3 regions of the Pseudarthrobacter sp. MEB009 genome follow, and region 1 is predicted to be linked to each of the others. Evidence: riboswitches for the same ligand, from Rfam matches in the RefSeq annotation. Region 1 holds a riboswitch; each other region holds the start of a gene.
The links. Region 1 has a riboswitch for cyclic di-AMP ahead of QRN07_RS18920 (aggregation-promoting factor C-terminal-like domain-containing protein). Riboswitches for the same ligand answer to the same signal wherever they lie in the genome.
Positions count from the first base shown of each region.

Region 2: another riboswitch for cyclic di-AMP. It lies ahead of QRN07_RS00990 (C40 family peptidase); the one in region 1 lies ahead of QRN07_RS18920 (aggregation-promoting factor C-terminal-like domain-containing protein).
Region 3: another riboswitch for cyclic di-AMP. It lies ahead of QRN07_RS15115 (C40 family peptidase); the one in region 1 lies ahead of QRN07_RS18920 (aggregation-promoting factor C-terminal-like domain-containing protein).

Region 1 covers NZ_JARVTC010000021.1:2,459-10,238, forward strand. The annotation lists gene QRN07_RS18890 (glycosyltransferase) at 1-576, shown strand, start outside; gene QRN07_RS18895 (nucleoside deaminase) at 675-1,307, opposite strand; gene QRN07_RS18900 (phosphatase PAP2 family protein) at 1,369-2,121, shown strand; gene upp (uracil phosphoribosyltransferase) at 2,192-2,827, shown strand; gene QRN07_RS18910 (glyoxalase superfamily protein) at 2,930-3,307, shown strand; gene QRN07_RS18915 (YdeI/OmpD-associated family protein) at 3,394-3,843, opposite strand; gene QRN07_RS18920 (aggregation-promoting factor C-terminal-like domain-containing protein) at 3,937-4,671, opposite strand; cyclic di-AMP (ydaO/yuaA leader) riboswitch at 4,677-4,828, opposite strand; gene QRN07_RS18925 (sensor histidine kinase) at 4,947-6,458, opposite strand; gene QRN07_RS18930 (response regulator transcription factor) at 6,464-7,204, opposite strand.
Region 2 covers NZ_JARVTC010000002.1:174,048-181,827, reverse strand. The annotation lists gene QRN07_RS01025 (hypothetical protein) at 1-337, opposite strand, end outside; gene QRN07_RS01020 (glucose 1-dehydrogenase) at 517-1,410, shown strand; gene QRN07_RS01015 (DUF1810 domain-containing protein) at 1,413-1,859, opposite strand; gene QRN07_RS01010 (DNA alkylation repair protein) at 1,873-2,412, opposite strand; gene QRN07_RS01005 (TraR/DksA family transcriptional regulator) at 2,409-2,789, opposite strand; gene QRN07_RS01000 (coiled-coil domain-containing protein) at 2,789-4,120, opposite strand; gene QRN07_RS00995 (hypothetical protein) at 4,216-5,181, shown strand; cyclic di-AMP (ydaO/yuaA leader) riboswitch at 5,368-5,533, shown strand; gene QRN07_RS00990 (C40 family peptidase) at 5,537-6,385, shown strand; gene QRN07_RS00985 (protein adenylyltransferase SelO) at 6,516-7,780, opposite strand, start outside.
Region 3 covers NZ_JARVTC010000014.1:164,647-172,426, reverse strand. The annotation lists gene QRN07_RS15120 (M23 family metallopeptidase) at 1-798, shown strand, start outside; cyclic di-AMP (ydaO/yuaA leader) riboswitch at 935-1,109, shown strand; gene QRN07_RS15115 (C40 family peptidase) at 1,171-1,869, shown strand; gene QRN07_RS15110 (NlpC/P60 family protein) at 2,034-2,828, shown strand; gene QRN07_RS15105 (HNH endonuclease) at 3,118-3,618, shown strand; gene mobA (molybdenum cofactor guanylyltransferase) at 3,681-4,379, shown strand; gene QRN07_RS15095 (DUF6457 domain-containing protein) at 4,376-4,669, shown strand; gene QRN07_RS15090 (molybdopterin molybdotransferase MoeA) at 4,666-6,048, shown strand; gene fdhD (formate dehydrogenase accessory sulfurtransferase FdhD) at 6,100-6,978, shown strand; gene QRN07_RS15080 (alpha-mannosidase) at 7,108-7,780, shown strand, end outside.

The sequences.
Region 1 (7,780 bases):
CTTGCCGTTGCCGCGCTGCTCCCCAATAAGGACCAGCTGCTGGCGGTATCGGCGCTTGTCCGGCTGCAGGACCTCGACTGGACAGCCGCCCTGGTGGGTTCCGACCAGGCCGACCCCGGCTACGCCGTGAAGGTCCGCGCGGCGATAACGGCCAACGGGCTGAACGGACGTGTGCGGGTTCCGGGCGAACTGGCCGGTCAGGAGTTGGCGAATGAGTGGCATGCCGCTGACCTGAGCCTGTTGGTCTCGCGGGCGGAAGCATTCGGCATGGTGGTCACTGAATCGTTGGCCCGCGGCATTCCCGCGGTCGTCCGCCACGGCACGGGGGCAGTCGAGGCGTTGGGGCTTGCGGGGTTGGTGGCGGACGACGGCGGGCCCCGGCTTCCCGGCACAACCGTGGCATTTCCCGAGGGCGGCGCAGACAGTCCGGCCAGGCTGGCGGGGGTTCTCCGGAACTGGCTCACGAAACCCGCCACCCGGACAGAGTGGCGGGACGCGGCCGGCGAAGCCCGGAAAGCCCTGCCTGGCTGGGCGGTGACGGCACAGTCCGTCCTCGATGCCCTCGCCGGCGCCTGACTCGGCTCCCGGCCAGCCCATCCCCAGGCCGGGTGCCCGGGGTCCGGACCGCCCGCACGCCTGGTGCCCGGCCAGCCAGCCCCAGGCGTGGCGCCCGGTCAGGACCCGTTCCGGTGTCCCGCAAAAAAGTCGCGGAGCAACACCGCACACTCGGCTTCGCGGACGCCCGGATAAACCTCAACCCAGTGATTGAGCCGGCGTTCCCGCAAGACATCGAAGACAGACCCCGCAGCCCCGGCCTTTTCGTCCCACGCCCCGAACACCACGCGGGGAATCCGCGACAGCACCACCGCGCCCGCGCACATGGCGCACGGTTCCAGGGTCACTACAAGGGTGCAGTCCGACAGCCGCCAGCCGTCCCCGGCCAGAGGGCCGGCAGCGGGCGTGCCAGCCACGGGCTTATCGGCCAGAGGCGCACCGGCGCCCGACGCGCCGCCCACGGGCTGGATCCCGCCGCTCCCCGCTGCAGTCTTGCCTTGCTCAGCGCCCTCGTAGCCGCGAGTGGCGGCAAGCTCCCGCAGCCGGGCAGCAGCAGCGCGGATGGCCACCACTTCGGCATGGGCCGTGGGATCGCCCAGTTCCTCGCGCCGGTTGCGGCCGTAGCCCAGCACCGCGCCGTCAGGGCCCACCACCACGGCCCCGATGGGAACATCCCCGGTGTCAAGGGCGCCGCGGGCTTCCGCCAGGGCAAGGCGCATCCATTCGTTGTGATTCATTCCAGCGGAGACCATGGGTCAATGATAGTTTCGACGGATATCCGGAACCCGTGACGCACTTTAGCCGGGAGGCACAATGAGCACCGTCAGAGACCGTGTGGACAAGTGGATCAAGCCATACGCAGCCCTTTGGCTGACCCTGATCATCGGCGGTGCCCTGGTCATCACGCTTGCCCTCCTCGGCGCCGAAGTCTATTCGGACGTGGTGGACGATGAGGGCCTTGCAAGCCTGGACCTGCCGGCACTTGACTACGCCCAAACGCTCCGCAACCCGGAAACCGACGCCTTCGTCACGGGCTTCACCAACGTAGGCGGCGGCATCGGCATGCCGATCCTGGCCAGCATCCTCACCGCGTGGCTGACGTTCCTTAGCCGCACCTGGCGTCCCATCCTTCTCGTTGCCGGCGCTGCAGCCGTGTCCACGCTGGCAACCACCGTAGGCAAAAGGCTGGTGGGCAGGACCCGGCCGGACCACGCCGAAGCCGTTCCGCCGTATGAGGATTCACCCTCGTTCCCCAGCGGCCACACCCTCAACACCACTGTGGTGATCGGTGTGCTCATCTACCTGATGTGCCTGCAGTTCGAACGGCTCTCCGTCCGCATTACCGCTATCGCCGTGGGCGGCGCCTTTATTGTCGCCATGGGCCTGAGCAGGGTCTTCCTGGGCCATCACTGGATGACGGACGTGATGGCAGGCTGGTTCCTGGGCCTGGCGTGGGTGGGCATGGTGATCCTGGCCCACAGGCTGTTCCATCTGACCCGCAGGAAGGCCCACGCCGGACCCGCGCCGACATTTGAGCACCCGGTCCTTCGCGAGGAGCAGAAGTAGCGCAACCCACAGTGCCTTTACGGGCCTGCACGCCCGATCCACCTGTTCGCCGGATGATAGTTTTAGACCCATGCGCACTCTTGTTGTGGACCACCCGCTGGTCGCCCATAAGCTCACCGTCCTGCGGGACAAAAACACCCCGTCGCCGGTGTTCCGGCAACTGACGGAAGAGTTGGTGACGTTGCTGGCTTACGAGGCCACGCGCGAAGTCCGCACCCAGCCCGTCACCATCGAGACTCCCGTCAGCACCACGGTGGGCACCGCCTTCACCAAACCCACACCACTGGTGGTTCCCATCCTGCGCGCGGGGCTGGGAATGCTTGAAGGCATGACCAAGCTCGTCCCCACCGCTGAGGTGGGTTTCCTGGGCATGGCCCGGGACGAGGAGAGCCTGGAAATCATCACCTACGCCGAGCGCCTGCCCGAAGACCTCACCGACCGGCAGATCTTCGTCCTGGACCCCATGCTGGCCACCGGCGGCACACTCCGCGAGGCCATCAAGTTCCTGTTCAAGCGCGGCGCCTCGGACGTCACCTGCATCTGCCTCCTCGCAGCACCGGAAGGCTTGGCGAAGCTGGAGGAGGAGCTGGGCGAGTCCAATGTGACAATCGTGCTGGCCTCCATTGACGAGCGGCTCAACGAGAAGTCCTACATCGTTCCCGGCCTCGGTGACGCCGGCGACCGACTCTACGGCATCGCAGGCTAACCAGCCACCGGGCCGCGCAAAAACTGCCGGCGCGGTCAGCGGTGGCCGAACCCGTGGCCAGGAGCCCTTTCCTGGCCCCGGCACCCGGGCTACCCTGAGCGGATGGACTGGAAACTTGAACTTGTACTGGTGCCCGTCTCCGACGTGGACCGTGCCCGGGATTTTTATGCGAACCAAGTGGGTTTCACCCTTGACCACGATCACCGGGTCAACGAGAACCTGCGCTTCGTCCAGCTGACCCCGCCCGGATCAGGCTGCTCCATCGCAATCGGCGAGGGGCTCTCAGATGCGCCGGCAGGGTCCGCCCCCAACCTGCAGTTGGTGGTTCCTGACATCCAGGAGGCGCACCGGCACCTGAAAGCCAACGGTGTGGATGTCACGGATATCTCGGACCCCGGCTGGGGTGAGTTTGTGTATTTCAAGGATCCGGACGGCAACCAGTGGGCCGTCCAGTGCATGGCTAAACTTCCACCCATGTAGCTGACGGCCTGCCGTGAAAATTCGGACGGGCACGCCAGGAGCCGGGTGACGTGCAAAGCCGGCTGGGGCGCTGGGGCGCTGAACGGCTAACCGTGCTGCTGGCCAGGGTTCAGGTCCGAGACTGCCTTGGCCACGCGCCTGGCCCGGGTCTCTTCGGTTTTTGCCAGGGCCAGGGGCTCTACCAGGCGCCGCTGGGCGCTGTAGTTCAAGGCGGCGTACGCGTCGGACGCGGTGCTGTCTGCAGCCAGCGCGGCCGCCAGGTCAGCGGGCACCTCCACCACGCGTGGTTCGGTGTCCACCACCACGTCCACCTCAACGGCGTCCCCCGCGCCCGCCCCTGTCAGCTCACGATTAGCTGCGCTCAGGCCGATCAGGTAATGCCCGCCCATAACGGCAATGCTGCTGCGGTAGGACGCCCCGTTCAGCGTCACCACCACCGGCGGCCGTTTTCCGGCCGCCAAGGCGTCCACAATGCTGGCCGGGACTTCGATGCCGGTCTTGTTGCCGGAGCCGGCAATAACGGTGGTGAATTTCATGCCCCTTAGTATGGTGCCCGCGGAAGCGCCGCGTCACCTGTAGGCGACCCGGCGGTCCCGGGGACGGGACCGCCGGGATGGACCCCGCGGCTCCTAGTACCAGTTGTTGGCGAGGTGGAAGTTCAGGGCGGCTGCGGGGGAGCCGTAGCGCTCCTTGATGTAGTTCAGGCCCCAGTTGATCTGGGTGCGGTAGTTGGTGAGGTAATCCGCGCCGGAGCTTGCCATCTTCTCGGCCGGCAGCGACTGGACAATGCCATAGGCGCCGCTGCTCGCGTTGGTGGCCGTAGTGGTCCAGTCGGATTCTTTGGTCCAGAGCGTCAGCAGGCTCTGCATCTGGTCCGCCGACCAGCCGTAGGATGCCAGCTGGCTCGCCGCATAGGCCTGCGCACCGGCAGGGTCATTAACCGCGACGACGGGAGCGGGCTCCGGCGCTGGGGCAGGCTCGGGAACCGGTGCCGGTGCAGGCTCGGGGGCCGGTGCAGGAGCGGCTTCCACGGCGGGCGCCGGTTCCGCGGCAGGAGCAGCCGGAGCGGGCTCGGCGGCCTGGGGTGCAACAGCGATCGGCGCCGCAGATTCGCTCGGCGCAGCCTGGATTTCGCTCTTCTCCAGGCTCAGTGAGGAGCTTGCCTCGGCGGCTTTTGTTTCAGCCGCCACCGGGGAGGTGACGGAGCTGGTGGCTTGGCCGGCGGCACCGACTCCCACCAGCAGGGCGCAGGACGCGGCGAGGATGGCCGTGCGCCGGCCCAGGACGGCAATGCCGCGCTTTTTGGTGTGGAATGGACTGTCGGCCCCATTTTTCGGGCGCGTTTCTACCGGGAATTCAGACATGATGGATCGCCTCTCACACCTGCGGAGTTAGCTGTCGGGTTCGGATGAGGGCATCCGGCCATCCGGAAAATTCACGAAAATGGCTTAACCCCAAGGGCACGCAGTGCCCGGGACTGTGGGTCCCCCGCCTCTGCCATGGGTCAAGAAGGATCCGGAAGCGGCAGAGCTAGGCGTCATCCGGACATGCGCCCCGAACGGGAACCGCACCCTTTCGACGGTACAGGAGTCCGAAGCTTAAGTCACATTTAGGTAACGGACATCACGACGGCGGCGTGTCAGGTTGTGGAGGCGGCCGCCGCGAGCGGGAGGGAGATGGTGAATTGCGTCCTGCCCGGCTCGGACGTCACCCAGACCTTCCCGCCGTGCGCCTCGATGATCGACTGGACGATGGAAAGCCCCAGCCCGCTGGTGCCCTCCGCGGCGGCGGCCCCGGCCTGGTCGCCGCTGCCTTTCCTGGCCGCGTCCGCGCGGGCAAAGCGTGAAAAGACCTGGTCCACGAACCCTGCCGGGATCCCGCCGCCGTCGTCCGTCACCGTGACGAACGCCGTGTTGTCGGCCGTACCCACCCCAGCCAGGACGGTGGTTCCGGCCGGCGTGTGTTTCCGGGCGTTCGAGAGCAGGTTCATCAGGACCTGACGGAGCTGGGCTGGATCGCCCGTGACCACCACAGGCTCGTCCGGCAGTTCGAAGCGCCAATTGTGTCCGGGTGCCATCACCTTCTCGTCGCTGACGCTTTCCACCACGAGTTGCGTCAGGTCCACCTCGCTGAGCTTCAGCGGCTGGCCCTCATCCAGCCGCGCCAGCAGCAGCAGGTCTTCCACCAGCGCCGTCATACGCTCGGACTGGCTCTGCACGCGTGCCAGCGAACGGGCACCGTCGGGCGTGAACTGCTCCGTCATGCGCATCAGCTCCGTGTAACCACGGATGGCCGTCAGCGGGGTGCGGAGTTCATGCGAGGCGTCAGCCACGAACTGGCGCACCTTGGTTTCACTTTTCTGCCTCGCCTGCAGCGCGCTGGCCACGTTGTCCAGCATCAGGTTCAGCGCGTGCCCCACGCTGCCCACCTCGGTGCCCGGATTGGAGTTCGACGGCGGGACGCGCACCGCGAGTGCCACCTCGCCGGCGTCCAGCGGCAGTTGGGAGACCCTCGTGGCCACTTCCGAGAGTTGTTCCAGCGGTTTCATGGTGCGCCGGATCAGGACGGTGCCGATCAGCCCGACCAGCAGGAGACCGCCCAGGGATACAAAAACGAATGTCCACACCAGCGATGTGAGCGTGCTGTCCTTGACTGCCAGGGGGAGCCCGGTCACCAGGACGTCGCCGAAAGAGGTTTCGACGGCCACCAGCCGGTAGCTGCCGTTGGACAGTTCCCGGTCCACTGGCTTGCCGTCCGTCGCCAGGCCCAGGAGGACAGGCTTGTCGTCAGCCGCGAGGGGGGTGCGGGTGGTGTCTGAGGCGAGGAAACCGCCCGTGTTCACCTGGCCGTTGCGGATGCTGGCGTTGACGGTGCCCACACTCTGGCCCCGTGCGTCCAGTGGGTCCCGGCCGTTGAAGCCGCCCTGCGGCGGGCGGCCGGGATCGTTGGCCCGCTCCGCCGCCTGGCTCAGCTGGGCATCAAGCTGGCGGGTGAGGAAGGCATCCATTGAGGCGTAGCTGACCACCCCCACCGCGCCGCAGATGGCGATCAGCAGGGCCATGGCCAACGCCACCAAGCGCGTCCGCAGATGCCAGGTGGCGGGTCGGAGCACGCTCCGGCGGGGTGCCTCCGGGGCTGGTGTGGTGGCCACAGAACCTACTCTGCAGGCTTGATGACGTAGCCGGCACCGCGCACGGTATGGATCATGGGCGGGTGCACGGCATCAATTTTTTTGCGCAGGTAGGAAATGTAGAGCTCCACGATGTTGGCCTGGCCACCGAAGTCGTAGTCCCACACCCGGTCCAGGATCTGGGCCTTGCTGATGACCCGCTTGGGGTTCTCCATCAGGTAGCGGAGCAGCTCGAACTGGGTGGCGGTCAGCTGCACGTCGTCACCGGCGCGGGTCACTTCCCGGGTATCGATATTCAGGACCAGGTCGCCCACCACCAGTTCGGAGGTATCCATGGCGGCCACCCCGGAACGCTGCACCAGCCTGTGCAGCCGCAGCAGGACCTCCTCCATGCTGAATGGTTTGGTGACGTAATCGTCCCCGCCCGCCGCCAGGCCCACGATCCGGTCATGGATGGCGTCCTTGGCCGTCAGGAACAGCGCGGGTACCTCCGGGGCGAACGCCCGGATCCGGCCCAGCAACTCGACGCCGTCAAAGCCGGGGAGCATCACATCCAGCACCAGGACGTCCGGGCGGAAGTCCTTGGCCAGCTTCACGGCCTCCGGCCCGTCCGCGGCCACGGCAACGGACCAGCCCGCCATGCGCAGGCCCATGCTCATCAGTTCGGAGAGGCTGGGCTCGTCGTCAACCACCAGGGCCCGGATGGGGGACCCGTCCGGGTGGGACAGCTGGGGGAGGTTGTTGGTCATGGAGTGCGAAGTGGCCATGGGACAACTCTCCGATCGTTCGGTTAAGCCCGGCTTTGGGGTTCCTGTGTCCAGGCTGTGAATCCCAGCCTAGCGACCTGGGTGCCGCTCAGGTTGGAACGTCCGCCGCAGCTGGCGGGAGTCCCGACCGGCTCCAGCGCTTTCGAAGAACGTCCAGGGGCCAGGCTGCAGGGATCTTGCGGGAGCGCACCGGGAACTTTTTCCGGAGAAGCCGGACATCGGCTGGACAGCAGGGTGCGGGAAGGGAGGAATTTTCGTGAATTCGGCTTGGCTGAAGTTCTTAATCCTAAAAGAAGGAATTGCCGAATATTGTTCTCAACAACATGGATTTTCCAGGTGCTGAACGGATAACGAACGTTATTCTTTACGCCGGACAGAATCGTGATCTGCAACACAAAAGCGCATTTTGTCTCACCATGCGGACGATGCCGTCCATTGTTACTTGCAAGTTGGCATTGTTACGCGTCACACTTCCAATGTGAACAAGAACTCAACAGCACCTGCAGCCGCAGAATATTGGCCCAGCACACCCGCTGCTGCCGACATGCGCTGTTGTCGAATGTACGCCTGACTTCC
Region 2 (7,780 bases), on a different contig from region 1:
GGAACAGCAGCCGGCCACGTTCCACCTTCGCGTATCCGAAGGCCCACTTGCCCGGCGCCGACGCGTCCGCTGCGCGCTGGGCGCATTCGAAAATCCCCTGCCGGGCGTCGCTGGCGATCCGCTTCCGTTTGACCGGCCGGAAGAGCAGTTCGACCAGCATCGTCGCCGCACCGCCTGCCAGGACAACCATTGCCAGGGCAGGCCAGAACCCGATGCTTTCCTGCAGGGGGAACACTGCCAAGGCCACCACCGCGATCAGCAGGTAGCCATCCAGGTTGGCGTCGTGCAGTTTTTCCGGCCAGCCCCTGGGTGTGGGGGCCAGATCCTTTTGGGGCAACGGTGCGCGCCTTCCTGCCGATGGTCCGGACGGCAGCAAGTGCCGGGTGGGGCCAGTCTACGGCGCCGGGTTGGCAGCAGGGGCAGTTCGAGCCTAGGCTTGGAATGTAAGCATGCTTAGCTTTTAGCATCAGAACATCCAGCGGGAACCACCGCGTCCCCGGCAACAGGAGGAACCAGATGGCAGACCAGTACACGTTCCGCAATCCAGTGACAGCCTACGAACGGATTTCCCCGCCGAAGCAACACCAGCCCGAACCAGGCCTGGATGCTGAACTTACGCCCACGGCCGATCTGGGCGAGGACAGCTACCGCGGATCCGGGCGGCTGGAGGGCCGGAAGGCAATCGTCACCGGGGCTGACTCGGGCATCGGCGCTGCCACGGCCATCGCGTTCGCCCGCGAAGGCGCTGATGTGGTGCTCTCTTACCTGCCCGAAGAGGAAGAGGACGCCGCGAGGATCGCCGGCATCATCAAGGCGGCGGGCCGGAAAGCCGTGCAGGCCCCCGGCGACCTGAAGGACGCTGGCACCTGCCGCGCCCTGGTGGAAACGGCGCTGGCGGAGCTTGGGGGCCTGGACATCCTGGTCAACAATGCCGGCAAGCAGGTGGCACAGGAGGAGTTCACGGACATTTCCGACGAACAGTTCGACCACACGCTCAAGACCAACGTTTACGCCATGTTCTGGCTGACCAAGGCGGCAGTCCCGCACCTGCCGGCAGGTGCCACCATCATCAACACCACGTCCATCCAGGCCTACAGCCCCTCGCCCACCCTGGTGGACTACGCCACCACCAAGGCAAGCATCAACAACTTCACCAAGGGTTTGGCCCAGCAGCTTGCCCCGAAGGGCATCCGCGTCAACGCCGTGGCGCCGGGTCCCATCTGGACTCCGCTGCAGGTCAGCAGCGGACAGCCCAAGGAGGAACTGCCGGAGTTTGGCCAGTCCACGCCGTTGGGCCGGGCGGGCCAGCCTGCGGAACTGGCGCCGGCCTACGTGTTCCTGGCCTCCGCCGAATCCAGTTACGTGGTGGGCGAAACCCTCAACGTCAACGGCGGCAGCCCCACCCCCTAGGCTCAGGTGCCGGCAAGCCCGGCCAACAGTGAGTCCGTGGCCGCGTCGGGTACCCCGTCGAAGAACTGGTCCAGGACAGCCTGGAACAGGGCTTCACCGGGGTCTGCCCGGAGGAACAGGGTCATGGCGGACTTTAGCTTGCGTGCATCGATGCTCCCCAGGATGCTGACGGCCGACCGGCCGGGTTGGTCCATCAGGGCGGCTGTGCATTCGAGCAGGCGGGGGCCCAAGAGCCCGTGCCGCAGGTAGGCGCGCGCCTCAGCCAGTGAGTTGATGGCGTACCTGCGGGAGGTGGGGCTCTGGCCCAGGCCGGCGATCTGGGGAAACACGAACCACATCCAATGGCCGGTTTTGCTGCCTGCGCGGAGTTGGGCGAGTGCGTCGTCGTAAACCCCGCCCTCCTGGGCAGTCACGAACCGTTCAAGGTCCCGGGATGCGTTCACGGACATGTCTCCTTATCTGTCAGCCGGCCGAAGCGCCCGGCACCGCCTGGTCGAGGTACGCTGCGGCGTCCCGCAGTTCTGCGGCCGGATCGGTCCGCCACCTGGACAGGACCACCTCGGCTTTCCGCCGTTCCATGGTGCTAAACCCCGCCAGCATCGGCGCCACGACGTCGGCGAGCAGCGGGTCAGCCAGTTCCCCGGTAGCCGCGGAGCGAAGGAACCCTTCAAGGCGGGTCAGGTCGGAATGCAGCAGGGTCCGGACCCTGGTCTGCAGCAGCACCACGGCCGCCAGCCGCCGCTCAAAAGCGGGGAGTACGCCGGGTGCCGGCCGGGCCCACAAGGCGGAGGCCAGCAGGAGGATCCCGTCGTGGTCGAGGTCCCGGAACTTCCGCAGCGCGTCCCGGATGGTGCCCCGCACGGCACCCACGGACGACCCGTAGGAGGCGAGGACACCGCCCAGCCGGGACCCGACGTCGTCCGCCCGGTACCAGGCGCCCTCATTCTGCAAGGTGATGTCGATGAATTCCACGGCCGGACCCACGGAACCGCCGGCGGTCACCGGCCCCGTCCCGCTGAGGAGTGGCTGATGCAGTAGGGCGTCCAGGGCCTGGCCTCGAGCCTGCCCTCGGCAATGGGCCCGCCGCACTCGAGGCAGCTCCCGTAGGTACCGTCGGCAATCCGGGCCAGCGCGGCGTCGACCTGCGCCAGGCCAGCGGCGCTTTGCGCTGCCAGGGCGGACGCCTGCGAGAGCTCGAAGGCGATGGTGGCGCCTTCCGGGTCGTGCTCGTCATCAACGTTGGAGTCCTGCCGGGCGGAGCTGGCACCGGCTATTTCGGCCCGCAGGGCAGCGACCAGAGCCAGTTTCCGGGCGCGCTCCTCTTCCAGGAGCAGCCGGAACCGGTCGGCGCTGGCCTTCGACAGTCCTGGCCGTGCCATCAGTACCAGTTGTAGGCGATCGAATGGTTCCAGGCCGCGCAGGGCGAGCCGTAGCGGCCGCTGATGTAGCCCAGCCCCCATTCGATCTGGGTGCGGTAGTTGGTCAGCCAGTCGCTGCCGGCGCTGGCGTACTTTCCTGCGGGCAGGGACTGGGCAATCCCGTACGCTCCGGAACTCGGGTTCGTGGCGGTGGTCCGCCAGCCGGACTCCTTCATCCACAGCTGGGACAGGCAGGGGAACTGTTCCTGGCCCCAGCCATAACCGGCCAGCCTGCCCGCCGCGTAGTTTTTCGCGCCAGCGGGATCATTAACGGCGCCGCCGGGCACGGAAGGGACGACGACGGGAGGCCGGACGGGTTCCACCGGCACCTGCGGGGCTGGGGCGGGGTTCGCCGGTGCCGGGATCGCGGGGGCGGGGTTCGCGGGTGCCGGGTTTGCAGGGGCGGGGTTGGCCGGGGCGGGTTTTGCAGCGGCAGCGGCCACAGCTGCCCTGGCGGCGTCGTCGGCCTGCCGGCGGGCCAGTTCTTCGGCAGCCTTGCGCTTGGCATCCTGCGCGGCCTGGTAGGCGGCTTCGGCTTCCACGCCCTGCCGGTACTCCCCCTCGACAGCCGCGGTGGTGCCTTTCAGCGACGCCAGCTGGGCCGTAAGTTCGGTACCACGCCGTTGCCCGTCGTCGATCTGCCGGGCCATGCCGGCCTGCGCATCGCGGGCGGCCTTCAGTTTCGTGGCAGCCTCAGCGGTGAGGCGTTCGCGTTCGGTCCGGGCTGCCTGCTCCTGTTCGCGGAGGGATTCAGACACCTTGGCGGCGGAAGCAGCCCTTTCCACCAGCGCGGCCGTTTTGTCCCCTACCATCTGGACCACGTTCAGGCCCTGCACGTTGTTGTGCTCCAACGCGTCCAGGGCCACGAAGAACCCTGTGTTGGTGCCGCCTGTTTTGTAGGACTGCACGGCGAGGGCCCCCAGCTCCTTCCGGTGCCGGTCCACGTCGGCAGTGGCTGCTGCGGTTTTTGCGGCCAACGACAGCAGCCTGGCATCCACTGCCTGGAGCGCGGCATCGGCCACGCCATAGTCTGCGGCGGCGGTTACGGCCTGGCCGCCGAGTGTTTCGGCCTGTGCTGCCAGTCCCGTCAGCAGCTCGTTGATTTTGGCGATTTCCGTTGCCTTGCCGGCCTCGGTTTCCTTGGCCTGCTGCACGTCCTCCCACGAGGGATAGCCCGAGGGCGGCGCCGGCTCGCCGGCCATGGCGGGCGGCAGAACGGCCGAGCCGGCCAGGATAAGTGCCAACAGGCCGCCGGCCAGGGGCGACCGCACTTTGGAAACGAACGGGGACATAGTCCCGAAGCCTACCGGCGTCCGTCCGCCGGAACACGCTGAAGTGTCCACATCGTTACATTGGGAGCTGCAAAACGTGGACCTAGACTGGGGCCATGGGCACTCCCCGCCGTCCTTCACGTGGCACGCCGCGCTGCGCAACGGCGGCCGTTGCCGGCCTGGCCCTGGCCGCCCTGACTGCGTGCTCTCCCCCAGCCAATCCGACGCCGGCGTGGTCCACTCCAGCCGCCGCAGAACCGGCACTCACCGTGGAAGTAAACCAGTCCCGGGACCAGTACGGGCGGCATGGCATTGAGTTGCTGATTACCAACAGCACAGACAGTCCGGTCACGGTCAGCGACGCCCGGCTCAGCACTTCCCTGTTCCAGCAGGACATCCGTTGGGACTCCGCGGGCGGTGTAGTGGTCGTGCCACCGCACCAGGCCAAAATCCGAACCGCAATGTTGCCCACGGCTGCCTGTCCGGAGCCGGGGCGGCCCACTTCCAGCGGGCCTGCCGCGGTGGCCACAGCGACGTTGACGCTGCCGGCGGCAGACGCCACCGCCCCGGCCACAGTACCGCCCGCCCCCGCTCCCACCCCCACCAGCATCGCGTTGGAGGCAACTGATCCCCTCGGAATCCTGGCCCGGAACAACGCTGAACTTTGCCTTTCGGCGGCTGCGGCAGCGGTAGCGGATCTGGCCCTGGCGCCGGACCTGGCCGTCGCGCCGGACCTGCGCACCGCCGTCGTCCACCTGCTGGTTGATCCTGCTGGCGGGGCCCGCGGGAGCGGCCGGCTGACCCTCGAACGGTTCGAAGGCACCACGCTGCTGGCGGAAGCGTCGGCGGATCCCTGGCCCGTTGACACCGTTGTCAGGGCGGGAGATGCGCCGTTCGTTATGAACCTGCGGCTCCGGCCCGCGCGCTGTGACGCGCACGCTGTGGCGGAAGACAAAGTGGGCACACTGCTGCCCGTCCGGGTGGCAGTGGGGATGCGCTCAGGACAACTGAAACTCGTTGCCGGAGCCACCCTGCGCGGCCAACTTTATGACTTTGTGACGAAGGCCTGTGCGGCCGGCTGACCGGATGGCGTCCTTCGAGTTCAGGGGCCCGGCAACACACCAGCGATGGACAAAACAGGGATCCGAGAGGCCCACCTCGCATGTTATCCAAATGTGACAATTGGTCGGCACCTGGGTTATGGTCTTGATGTGTCCCTCTCCAACGGGGCACTCCCACCAGCATGCCGAGCCCTGCCGCTGGCCTGGGATCAATCGTTTCCGGATGGCAGGGACGGGGGAACCAAGTTTCCACGGCTTCTTTGAAGCCTTGGGGTTAAGTCGATAGCACCTCTGTCCTTGATGGGGTGCTCCCGGCCGGGTAGCTCCAACCCGAACCCGACAGCTCACCCCGCAGGCATGGGAGAGGCGATCTATCATGTCAAAAAACACCCTGGCTGCCCGTCACCGCGCGGTGCCGACCCATTCCATCGTTCTTGAAGGCCTGGCAGTTTCCGCCAAGTCGCAGGCCAAGTCCCTGGGCCGCCCGGCCCTGGCCGTGGCCGCCGCATCCGGCATCGCGTTCGGCATCGGCGCCCCGGCCCACGCCGGCGTGACCGCACCGGATACCACCGGAACCAGCAACGTCCAGGCGTACTCGGCACCGGCAGCGCCCGCTGCAGCGCCTGCCCCTGCCGCTGCCGGCAATGTCCACACCGTTGTTTCGGGTGACACGCTGGGCGCCATCTCCTCGGCCAACGGCGTCAGCCTGAACGACGTCCTCTCCGCCAACGGGCTGTCCATCTCGGCCGTCATCTACCCGGGCGACCAGATCCAGATCCCAGGCGCCGGCTACGTGGCAGCCCCCGTGTCCGCCCCGGCCCCGGCTCCCGCCCCGGTCCAGGCTGCAGCCGTTGCCGCCCCGGCCAACACCGGCATGAACCTCAGCTACGCGTCCGCTCCGGCAGCCTCCACCGGCACCGGTACCGGCGCCGCAATCCTCGCCTCGGCTTACAGCCAACTGGGCGTTGGCCAGGACTGCACCGCCATGGTGGAAAAGGCCCTGCGTTCGGTAGGCAAGTCCGTGGGCGACCTCGCCCCGGGCCAGTTCTTCCAGTACGGCAGCGTTGTGGGCTCACCGGCCCCCGGTGACCTGGTCATCACCGCCGGCCACGTTGGCGTTTACGCCGGCGACGGCCAGGTTGTCAGCGGCGGCGTGGACGGTTACAAGACCGAGGTCCACTCCATCAGCTGGCTCGCCGGAGCTTCCTTCGTCCGCGTAGCGTAGCTTCGCGGCGCAGCAAGCGCCTGCACCACCGCAAGGGCGGCAGCCGGGATCAGTCCCGCTGCCGCCCTTGGCGTTTAAGGAATGCGGCGCGGAACCGGCGGGGCCCCGAACCAGCGGGCCCGGCCTGACCTCAGGTGCCGCAGTAGGTCCGGTAGGCGCCGAAGTCGGCCGGCGGCCCTTCCGCGAACCGCTCCAGGCCCGGCCGTTCCGTGAACGGGCTGCCAACGGCGTCCAGCAACAGGTGGAATGGTGCCAAGTCACCGGCAGTGGCGGCGGCCAGGGCTTCCTCCACCAGGTGGTTGCGCGGAATGTAGATGGGGTTGGTCCGGTCCATCAGGGCGGGGTCCGGCTGCCGGGCCAGCCACCGCGCCGCCCAGGCGTCGTACGCGGCCAGGTCCATCATCATGCCGCGGACCGGTCCGGCGTCACCCCGGGCGGCCTTGACCAGGTTGCGGAAAAACTGCGTGTGGTCCACGGGGCCGTCCTTGAGCAAGGCCAGTGCGCCGTCAACCAGCCCGGCGGTTTCAGGGTCTGCAGGTGAGCCATCCGCCGGTGCCGGCAGTCCCAGCTTGGCCAGCATCCCTGCCTGCCAGGCCGCACCGTAAGCGGGCCGGAAGAGTCCCAGTGCTTCCACTGCCAGCTCCACCGCCTTTTCCTGGTCCTCGTGGAGGAGCGGCAGCAGCGCTTCGGCAAGCCGGGCAAGGTTCCATTCCGCCACTATCGGCTGGTTGGAGTAGGCGTACCGGCCGCCGGTATCGATGGAGCTGTACAGCGCGCCGGGATCAAACGCGTCCATAAACGCGCAGGGCCCGTAGTCGATGGTTTCCCCGGAGATGGTCATATTGTCGGTATTCATCACGCCATGCACAAATCCCACCAGCATCCACCGTGCCACCAGGTCCGCCTGCGCCGCCAGGACATTCCTGAAGAGCTCCAGGTAGGGCTGGTCGGCGGCAGCAGCTGCCGGGTAATGCCGGGCGATGGCGTGGTCGGCCAGCCGCCGCAGCAGGTCCACGTCGTCTGCGGCCCGGGCGTATTGGAAGCTGCCGACTCGCAGGTGGCTGGCCGCGACGCGGGCCAGGAGGGCTCCGGGCAGCAGCCCTTCGCGGCGGACCTGCCGCCCGGTGGCCACAACGGCCAGGGCGCGGGTGCTGGGGATGCCCAGCGCGTGCATGGCCTCGCTGACCAGGTACTCGCGGAGCATGGGGCCCACCACGGCCAGGCCGTCCCCTGCCCGGGCGAAGGGCGTGCGGCCCGAGCCTTTAAGGTGCAGGTCCAGCTGGTGCCCGTCGGGGCCGGTCACCTCGCCCAACAGCAGTGCCCGGCCGTCGCCCAGCCTCGGCGAGTAGCCGCCAAACTGATGCCCTGCGTATGCCTGCGCTACTGGTGTGGCGC
Region 3 (7,780 bases), on a different contig from region 1:
CGTGCGGCCGTCCCCGCTTCGGCGCCACGGGCAGCTGAAGCCACCAGCACGGAGCGCCCGCGCGATTTCCACCGCGACGCGCGCCGCCGCAGGGGTCCCTTCCGGCAGATCACCGACTTCGCGTCGGCCAGCGGCATGGGCCAGAAAGCCGGCATCGCCCTGGCTGCCACGGGCCTGGTCCTTACCGTGACCGTCCCGGCCACCAGCCCCGTGCTTGCAACCGACGCACCCGGAGCCACCCCCGTGGCTGCCGCCGCAGTAACCCCGCAGCCCCGGATCTCCGCAGAAGCCGGCGCCCAGCTGGACTTCAGCCGTTCCGCTGTGGTGACCCAGGCCGATCCGGACGGCAAGCTCAAGCAGCTGCTCAGCGCCCAGTCCGCCAGCGCCGTCTCCCGGGCGGCCTCGGCAGGCAGCCTTGCTGCGCCGCTGGCCACGCTCACCACTGCCTCTCCCTTCGGCTACCGCGTCAGCCCCATCACCGGCGGCAACGGCGACTTCCACCGTGGCCAGGACTACGTGGCCCAGTGCGGCACATCCGTGCTTGCTGCTGCAACCGGAACCGTGACATTCGTCGGCTGGCACCAGTACGGCGGTGGAAACCGCGTGGTGATCGACCACGGCAATGGCCTGGAGACCACCTATAACCACCTCTCCTCCTTCACTGTGAAGGAAGGCCAGACGGTGTCCCGCGGCGATGTGGTGGCCCTGAGCGGCACCACGGGCGCTTCCACCGGCTGCCACCTCCACTTCGAGGTCCAGGTCAACGGCGAAGTCGTCGATCCTACCGGCTGGCTCTAGTCAAATGATGGTTCACTACCGGATCGCCGAGATCCGCCGTGACCTGAATGTGACATTGAAACGAAACTGCTGTACCGTCTAACTTGCGTCAAGTTTTCCGAACTTGACGCTCTTGAGTGGATTGCCTAGCTCTGCCACCGCTCAAGGTCCGTTCGCATTTCATCGTCTGGCAGGGGCGGGGGAACCAATTTTGGCCTTCAGCTGTATCGAAGGCCTTGGGGTTAAGTCGCAAAGCTTCCCAGGAAGCAGCGCGGCCGGGTGACTCCCATCCGAATCCGACAGCTCACCTCGCAGGCATTGGGAGAGGCCACCTTCTTGTCTTCACGCCACAATTCTGCGCGCCACCGTGCGCTCACGGTTCGCACCAGCCCTTTGGACAGTGTTTCCAAAGCCGTCAGTGCCAATGCCGGGACAGTAGGTCGCCAGGCGGCAGTATTCGCCGCCGCGTCGGGCCTGATCCTGACCATGGGACTGCCTGCCACAGCTGCTGACACCACTGCCGGAGTGTCCGCTTCCACCGAGTCCGGCACCGCCCAGACCGCGCTGGCAGTCACCGCCGCTCCCACCGCCACCGTTTCCTTCGAACGCACAGTGGTCACAACCATTGCTGCGCCGAAGCCGGAGCCGGTCCGAGTGCAGGCCACCCCCGCAGCCACCGCAACGGCAGCAGCCCCGGCCGCAGCCGGAGCTACGGCCGCGGCAGCAGCGCCGGCAGAGAAGGCCGCGCCTGTTGCGGCTTCGACGTCCGGCATCGCAGCCATCGCCTACACGGGCATCGGCCGTCCCTACGTCTGGGGCGGCACCAGCCCCAATGGCTGGGACTGCTCCGGATTCACCCAGTGGGTCTACGCCCAGGCCGGCATCAGCATTCCCCGCACGAATGCCTGGAACGCCATGACGCCCACGTCCAACCCGCAGCCGGGTGACCTGGTCATGCAGAATGGCGGCGCGCACGTTGGTATCTACGTCGGCAACGGCATGATGATCAGCGCGCTCAACCCCTCCCAGGGCACCCTGCTCCACGCAGTGGCAGCCACGGGCTCCTCCTCGTTCTACACGCTCGGCAAGTAGTTCCTGGGGCTTCGGCCCCGGGAACTTTTTCTTTGCTCGAAACCGCTTCACGCCAATCACCAAATCCCCGTTCTGGACGCGCCGGAATACCCCCAAGATGCCGGCGCGGCCAACGCCCCGGGCCTGCCCACCAGCAGGGCCCGGGACAACGAAAGAGAGAACTGATGACTACTCGTGCAATCGCACGGCATCGCGCCGAGGTCACCAAAACCAACTCGATCACCGTCATTGCCAAGGCTGTCGGCAGCAACGCCGGAGTCTTCGGACGCCAGGCTGCCGTCATCGCCGCAGCTTCCGGCCTGGTCCTCACCAGCGGAATCGCAGCCAACGCTGCAGACGCCAGCACCCAGCGTGAATCAGCGCCGCTGTCCGGCCTGGAAGTTGAATCGACGGTTGACGCCCCCATCTCCGCCGCTTCGACCATCGCCATCACCTTCGAGAAACCGGCCGTGACCACCACGCCGGCTCCCGTTGTTGAGCCCGAGCCCGAAGTTACCGTCCAGGAAGCCGAGCCCGCAGCGCCCGCCGCCGCAGCCCCTGCTGCGCAGCCTGCTGCGGCACCGAAGGTCACGGCCACCGTTGCCTCGGCTCCCGCTCCGGCGGCTGCACCCGCAGCCCAGGCCCCCGCCAGCGGCAAGGGCGCGGCTATCCTCTCCGCCGCCTACGCCCAGCTGGGTGTGGTCCAGGACTGCACCATGCTGGTCACCAACTCCCTCGCAGCAGTGGGCATCAACTTCCACGACTGGCCTGCAGGCTACCTCTCCCTGGGCCGCACCGTGAGTGCCGCCGAGGCTCAGCCCGGTGACCTGATCTACTACGCCAACGGCGGCTCGGGCATGGCCCACATCGCTGTCTACGCAGGCAACGGCCAGGCAGTTCACGGCGGCTTCAACGGCAACCAGACCATCGTGTTCAGTGCCAACGTGGGCTCCGGCCCCGTGTTTATCCGCGTCAGCTGATTCCAGCGGGTTCCCGGGAACCCCAGGCCCGGCCGGGGTCAACCGCCCAAAGGCCACACTCCGAAGGACCTCCGCACCACGGTGCGGGGGTCCTTCGTGCATCCGCCGCCAGGCCCTGCCATGTGATGCCGCCCCGCAGGGAGCTGCCGCAACGACACGGAACCGGTGAACTCCGGAATTAGTTGATAGCGCGTTTCGTTGTTTACTCTTGTCATGTCGATCCATAGCCCGGACACGCCGGGGGCAGCCGGCCCTCGTGCCCCTGACGGGTGCGGCCGGAGGTACGTGCATGCGCACTCTCGTTCTGAATGCTGGATATGAACCGCTGGCGGTTATCACCTTCCGCCGGGCGCTGGTGCTTGTGCTCACGGGCAAGGCAAGCGTTGTGGCCGAAGGCGACGATCCCGTCGTGGGTCCGCAGGAGATCCTGGGCAGGCCTTCCGTTATCCTGCTGAACCGCTACATCCGTCCCCGGTATAACCAGTCAACAGCGGTAAGCCGCCGGGGGGTGCTGCGCCGGGATGGACATGCCTGCGGTTACTGCGGCAAGGCAGCGCACACCATAGACCACATCCAGCCCAAATCACGCGGCGGAGCCGACTCGTGGGAGAACCTGGTGGCGGCCTGCCTGCGCTGCAACAACGTCAAGGGTGACCACACGCCCGGCGAAATGGGTTGGAAACTGCGGTTTGTGCCTGCCCCGCCCCGCGGCGCCATCTGGCAGATCAAGGAACTCGAAAAGCCGACCCCCGCCTGGGACCCCTTCCTGTTGCCGGAGCGCGCTGCCTGACCGCTGCCACGGCAGCACATACCGGCTGTGCGGGCGGAGCCGTCCGTGGCTAGGCTGGGGGAGTGGACGGTACCCCGGTTGAATTTGATGCTGTAATCCTTGCCGGCGGCAGGTCATCCCGGCTGGGCGGAACCCCCAAACAGGACCTGGTTCTTGGCGCTGCCAGCCTCCTGGACCGTGCCCTCGAAGCAGCCTCCGGCGCGGCCCGCAGGGTGGTGGTGGGGCCGGACCCCGGAACCCTGCCGGACGGTGTGCAGTCCTGCCGGGAGGAGCCGGCCTTTGCCGGGCCGGCAGCTGCCATCGCGGCCGGACTGGACGCCCTGGCCGGGTTGGAAGCCTTGGCCGGACCGCACGCACACGCCCCGGCCGCTTTTGTCCTGGTGCTTGCCTGCGATATGCCGCACGCCGCGGAAGCCGTTCGGGTGCTGTGCGCGGCGCTCCCCGATGCGGCGGACGCGGGAAAGCAGGGGGTGATCGCCCGGGCAGCCGACGGCACCAACCAGCCGCTGGCCGGCCTTTACAGCACAGATGGGCTAAAAAAGGCGGCCGCTGCCTTGGCCGCCGATGGCCGCCTGACGAACGGCTCGGTCCGGTCCCTCCTTGCTAGTCTTGACGTGCAGCCCGTCACCGTCCCGGCCGGCTCCACAGCAGATGTGGATACGTGGGACGACGCCGCCGCACTAGGAATTGCCGCTGAAGGTCAGGAACCACATACGGGCCCTGACGCCCGCGGCCGCAGCTACCTTGGAGGCAGCACGTGAAAAGCCAGGAAGAGACCCTCGAGGAATGGTGCCGGGCACTGTTGCAGGCTTACGAACTTGAGGGCTTCCACGTGGATGTGAACGCCGTCCTCTCGCTCGCCGGCGTAGCAGCGCACTCGGTGGTCCGCCCGGCCGCGCCCCTGACAACGTTTATTGCCGGTTACGCCGCAGGCCTGGCGTCGGCACCCGGCCAGGTCCAGGATCCGGCAGCCATGGACGCCGTCCTGGCCGTGGCCCGGGGGTTGGCCGTCGCCTATGCCGAGGACGCCGCCGGGACAGCCGGCGAATGACCGAAGCCCACCAGGAAACGCAGGAGCCCGAGCAAACGGAGCCGCCAACACGCCTTGCCCACACGTGGGAAGAGGCGCGGCAGGCCGCCTTCGACGCAGCCACACCGATTCCGGCCGGACCGGTGGCGCTGGACCTCGCCCTGGGCAGGCGCCTGGAACAGGACATTGTGGCCTTGCAGGACATGCCGCACTACGCCTCCTCGGCCATGGATGGCTGGGCGGTCAACGGCAGCGGGCCGTGGATCCTGGCGGAGCAAGGCACCCGGCTGGCGCCCCACCAGGCAAGCCCCATCGCCACGGGCGGACTCATCCCGCCCGGAGCCAAGGCAATCCTGCGCACCGAGGCCGCCGTGCTGACCAGCGACGAGGACGGCCTGCCCGTCCTCACCAGCGGCCGTGCGGCCCGGCCCGGCGAACCCCGGAACGGCCAGCACATCCGCAAGGCCGGTGAGGAAGCGCTGACCGGAGACGTCCTGGTGAAGGCCGGTGTGACACTGAACCCCGCGCACATCGCCCTGGCGGCCCTCGCCGGCCACGATACCCTGCAGGTGCAGGGCAAACCGCTGGTCAGGCTGCTCCTGACCGGGGGTGAGGTGGTCCACAACGGCGTGCCCGGACCGGGCAAGGTCCGCGACACTTTCGGCCCGCAACTGTCCGGGGCGGTGGCCATGCTCGGCGGCATGGACGGCGGCCGGCAACGGATCGGCGATGCCTACGACGACTGGCTGGGCGCCCTGGAGGACGACGTTCCGGAGGTGGCCGGTGCGGCGGACCTGCCGGCCGACGTCGTGATCACCACCGGAGGAACCGGGCTCTCCGGCACCGACCACCTCCGCAAAGCCGTTGCCGGGCTGGGCGGCCGGCTGCTGATCGACGGCATCGCGATGCGGCCCGGGCACCCGGTGGTGCTCGCCGAACTGCCCGACGGCCGCTTTATCCTGGGGCTGCCCGGCAACCCCCTGGCCGCCATGCTGGCGCTGTCCACCGTGGGCGGGCCGTTGCTGGCTGCGCTGGGGCACGCGCCGCTGCCGCCGGTGCAGGAGGTGCCGTGCGGAACCATGATCGAACCCGAGCCCGGGCGCACCCGGCTGATGCCGTTCCGGCTCGTATATGGGATGGCCTCACCCGCGCAGCACACCGGGCCCGGCATGATGCGCGGCCTCGCCGCCGCCGACGGCGTGCTGGTGGTGCCGCCGCACGGGGTCCAACTGGGCGAACCGGTCCCGGCCTTCGCCCTGCCCTGGGGTCCGGACCTGCCGGCCCCCGCCGACCCGGCCGCCAAGGCCAAAGCCAAACCCAGGACTGCCACCCGGCCAGCCAGGCCGGCGGCAAAACCAGCTGCGGCCGGCCCGGTGGACTGGAGCGCACTCCTTGGTTGAGCGCCGGCCGCCACGTTGGGATGATGGATCGATGAGCAGGACGGAGCAGACATGGGCAGGGTGACACAGCGCCGCAAGGTGCACAGGTATGTCCTGGACGGCTCAGCGGCTGCCCTCGAGTTCCCGGTGCGGCACAAGGAGGACATCCTGGCGGTGGAGGAACCGCTGGAGATCCGGCTGGGCGGCCTGAGCCACTCGGTCACCATGCGCACGCCGGGCGATGATTTTGACCTCGTGGCTGGTTTCCTGGTCTCCGAGGGCATCATCTGGGAGCCCGGACAGCTGCCGTCCCTGCGTTTCTGCGCCGGCGAAGACGAAAACGGTGTCCAGACCTTCAACGTGGTCGAAGCCCAGCTCCGCCCGGACGTCACCGTCCCGGACCACGGACGCCGGTCCTATACCTCCAGCGCCTGCGGAATCTGCGGCACCGACTCGGTGGATGCGGTGACCAGGTCCTCGCACTACAGCCCCGCCGGCGATCCGCTCACCGTGGCCGCGGAAGTCCTGGCGTCCCTGCCGGACCAGTTGAGGAAAGGGCAGGCCGTCTTCGAACGCACCGGCGGTGTGCACGCCGCCGGACTGTTCACCATAGACGGCGACGGCGGCGCCCGGCTGCTGTGCGTCCGGGAGGACGTGGGCCGGCACAACGCCGTGGACAAGGTGGTGGGGTGGGCCCTCCGGGAAGGCCTCCTTCCGCTGCGCGGGACGGTCCTGCAGGTCTCCGGCCGCGCCTCCTTTGAACTGGTCCAGAAAGCGGCCCTGGCAGGTATCCCGGTGCTGTCCGCCGTCAGTGCGCCGTCGTCCCTGGCAGTGGAGCTCGCGGAATCCAGCGGGCTGACCCTGGCCGGCTTCAGCCGGGGCACCAGCTTTAACGTCTATGCCGGGGCCGGCCGCATTGCCCCACCCGGCGCTGCTGTTCAGCCATCCTGAGGGCCCGGGAGCTGCAGCCCGGGCTACCCGCGGCCCGTGTGCCGGGGTAGCTATCACCGAAAGCACCCGGTAGATTTATCCATCGAATGGACATCTTGGTCCACTTCCCAGCGCTAAAGAGGACCCAGATTGCATGACGACCGCCGGATCACGGAAGTCCGCCTTGAGAGGTTCCTGCGTGAGCGCATCAACCCCGCCGTATACAGCCGCAGCCTGCCGCTGACGCTGACCAGCTGGGAGGTTCCGGACGAGCCGGTCCCCGCGCTGGAGGCCATGCGCCAGGAATTCCTTCCACAGGAGCACAACGCCGCCTGGGGCAAGCCGTGGGGGACCACCTGGCTGCGCGTGCAGGGCGAGGTCCCCGAAACGTGGGGCACCGGGCCTGGTACCGCCGTCGAGGTGGTGGTTGACCTTGGCTTCACCACCGAGGTGCCGGGGTTCCAGTGCGAGGGCATCGCCTGGCGGGCAGACGGCAGCATCATCAAGGCCATCTCGCCCCGCAACCAGTACATCCCGTTGAAGCTGCTGGGCAGCGGCATGGCGGTGGACTTCTACGTGGAGGCTGCAGCCAACCCCGATGTGGCGCAAGGGTGGACGTTTGCGGCCACTCCTTACGGCGACAAGGCGACGGCCGGAACGGCTCCGCAGTACCGGCTGGGACGCATCGCGATCGCCGAACTGCAGCAGGAGGTCTGGGAGCTGCAGCAGGACATCTTGACCCTGGCGGGCCTGATGGCGCAGCTGCCCCTTGAGCTTCCCCGCCGGCACGAAATACTCCGCGCCCTGGAACGCATGCTCGATC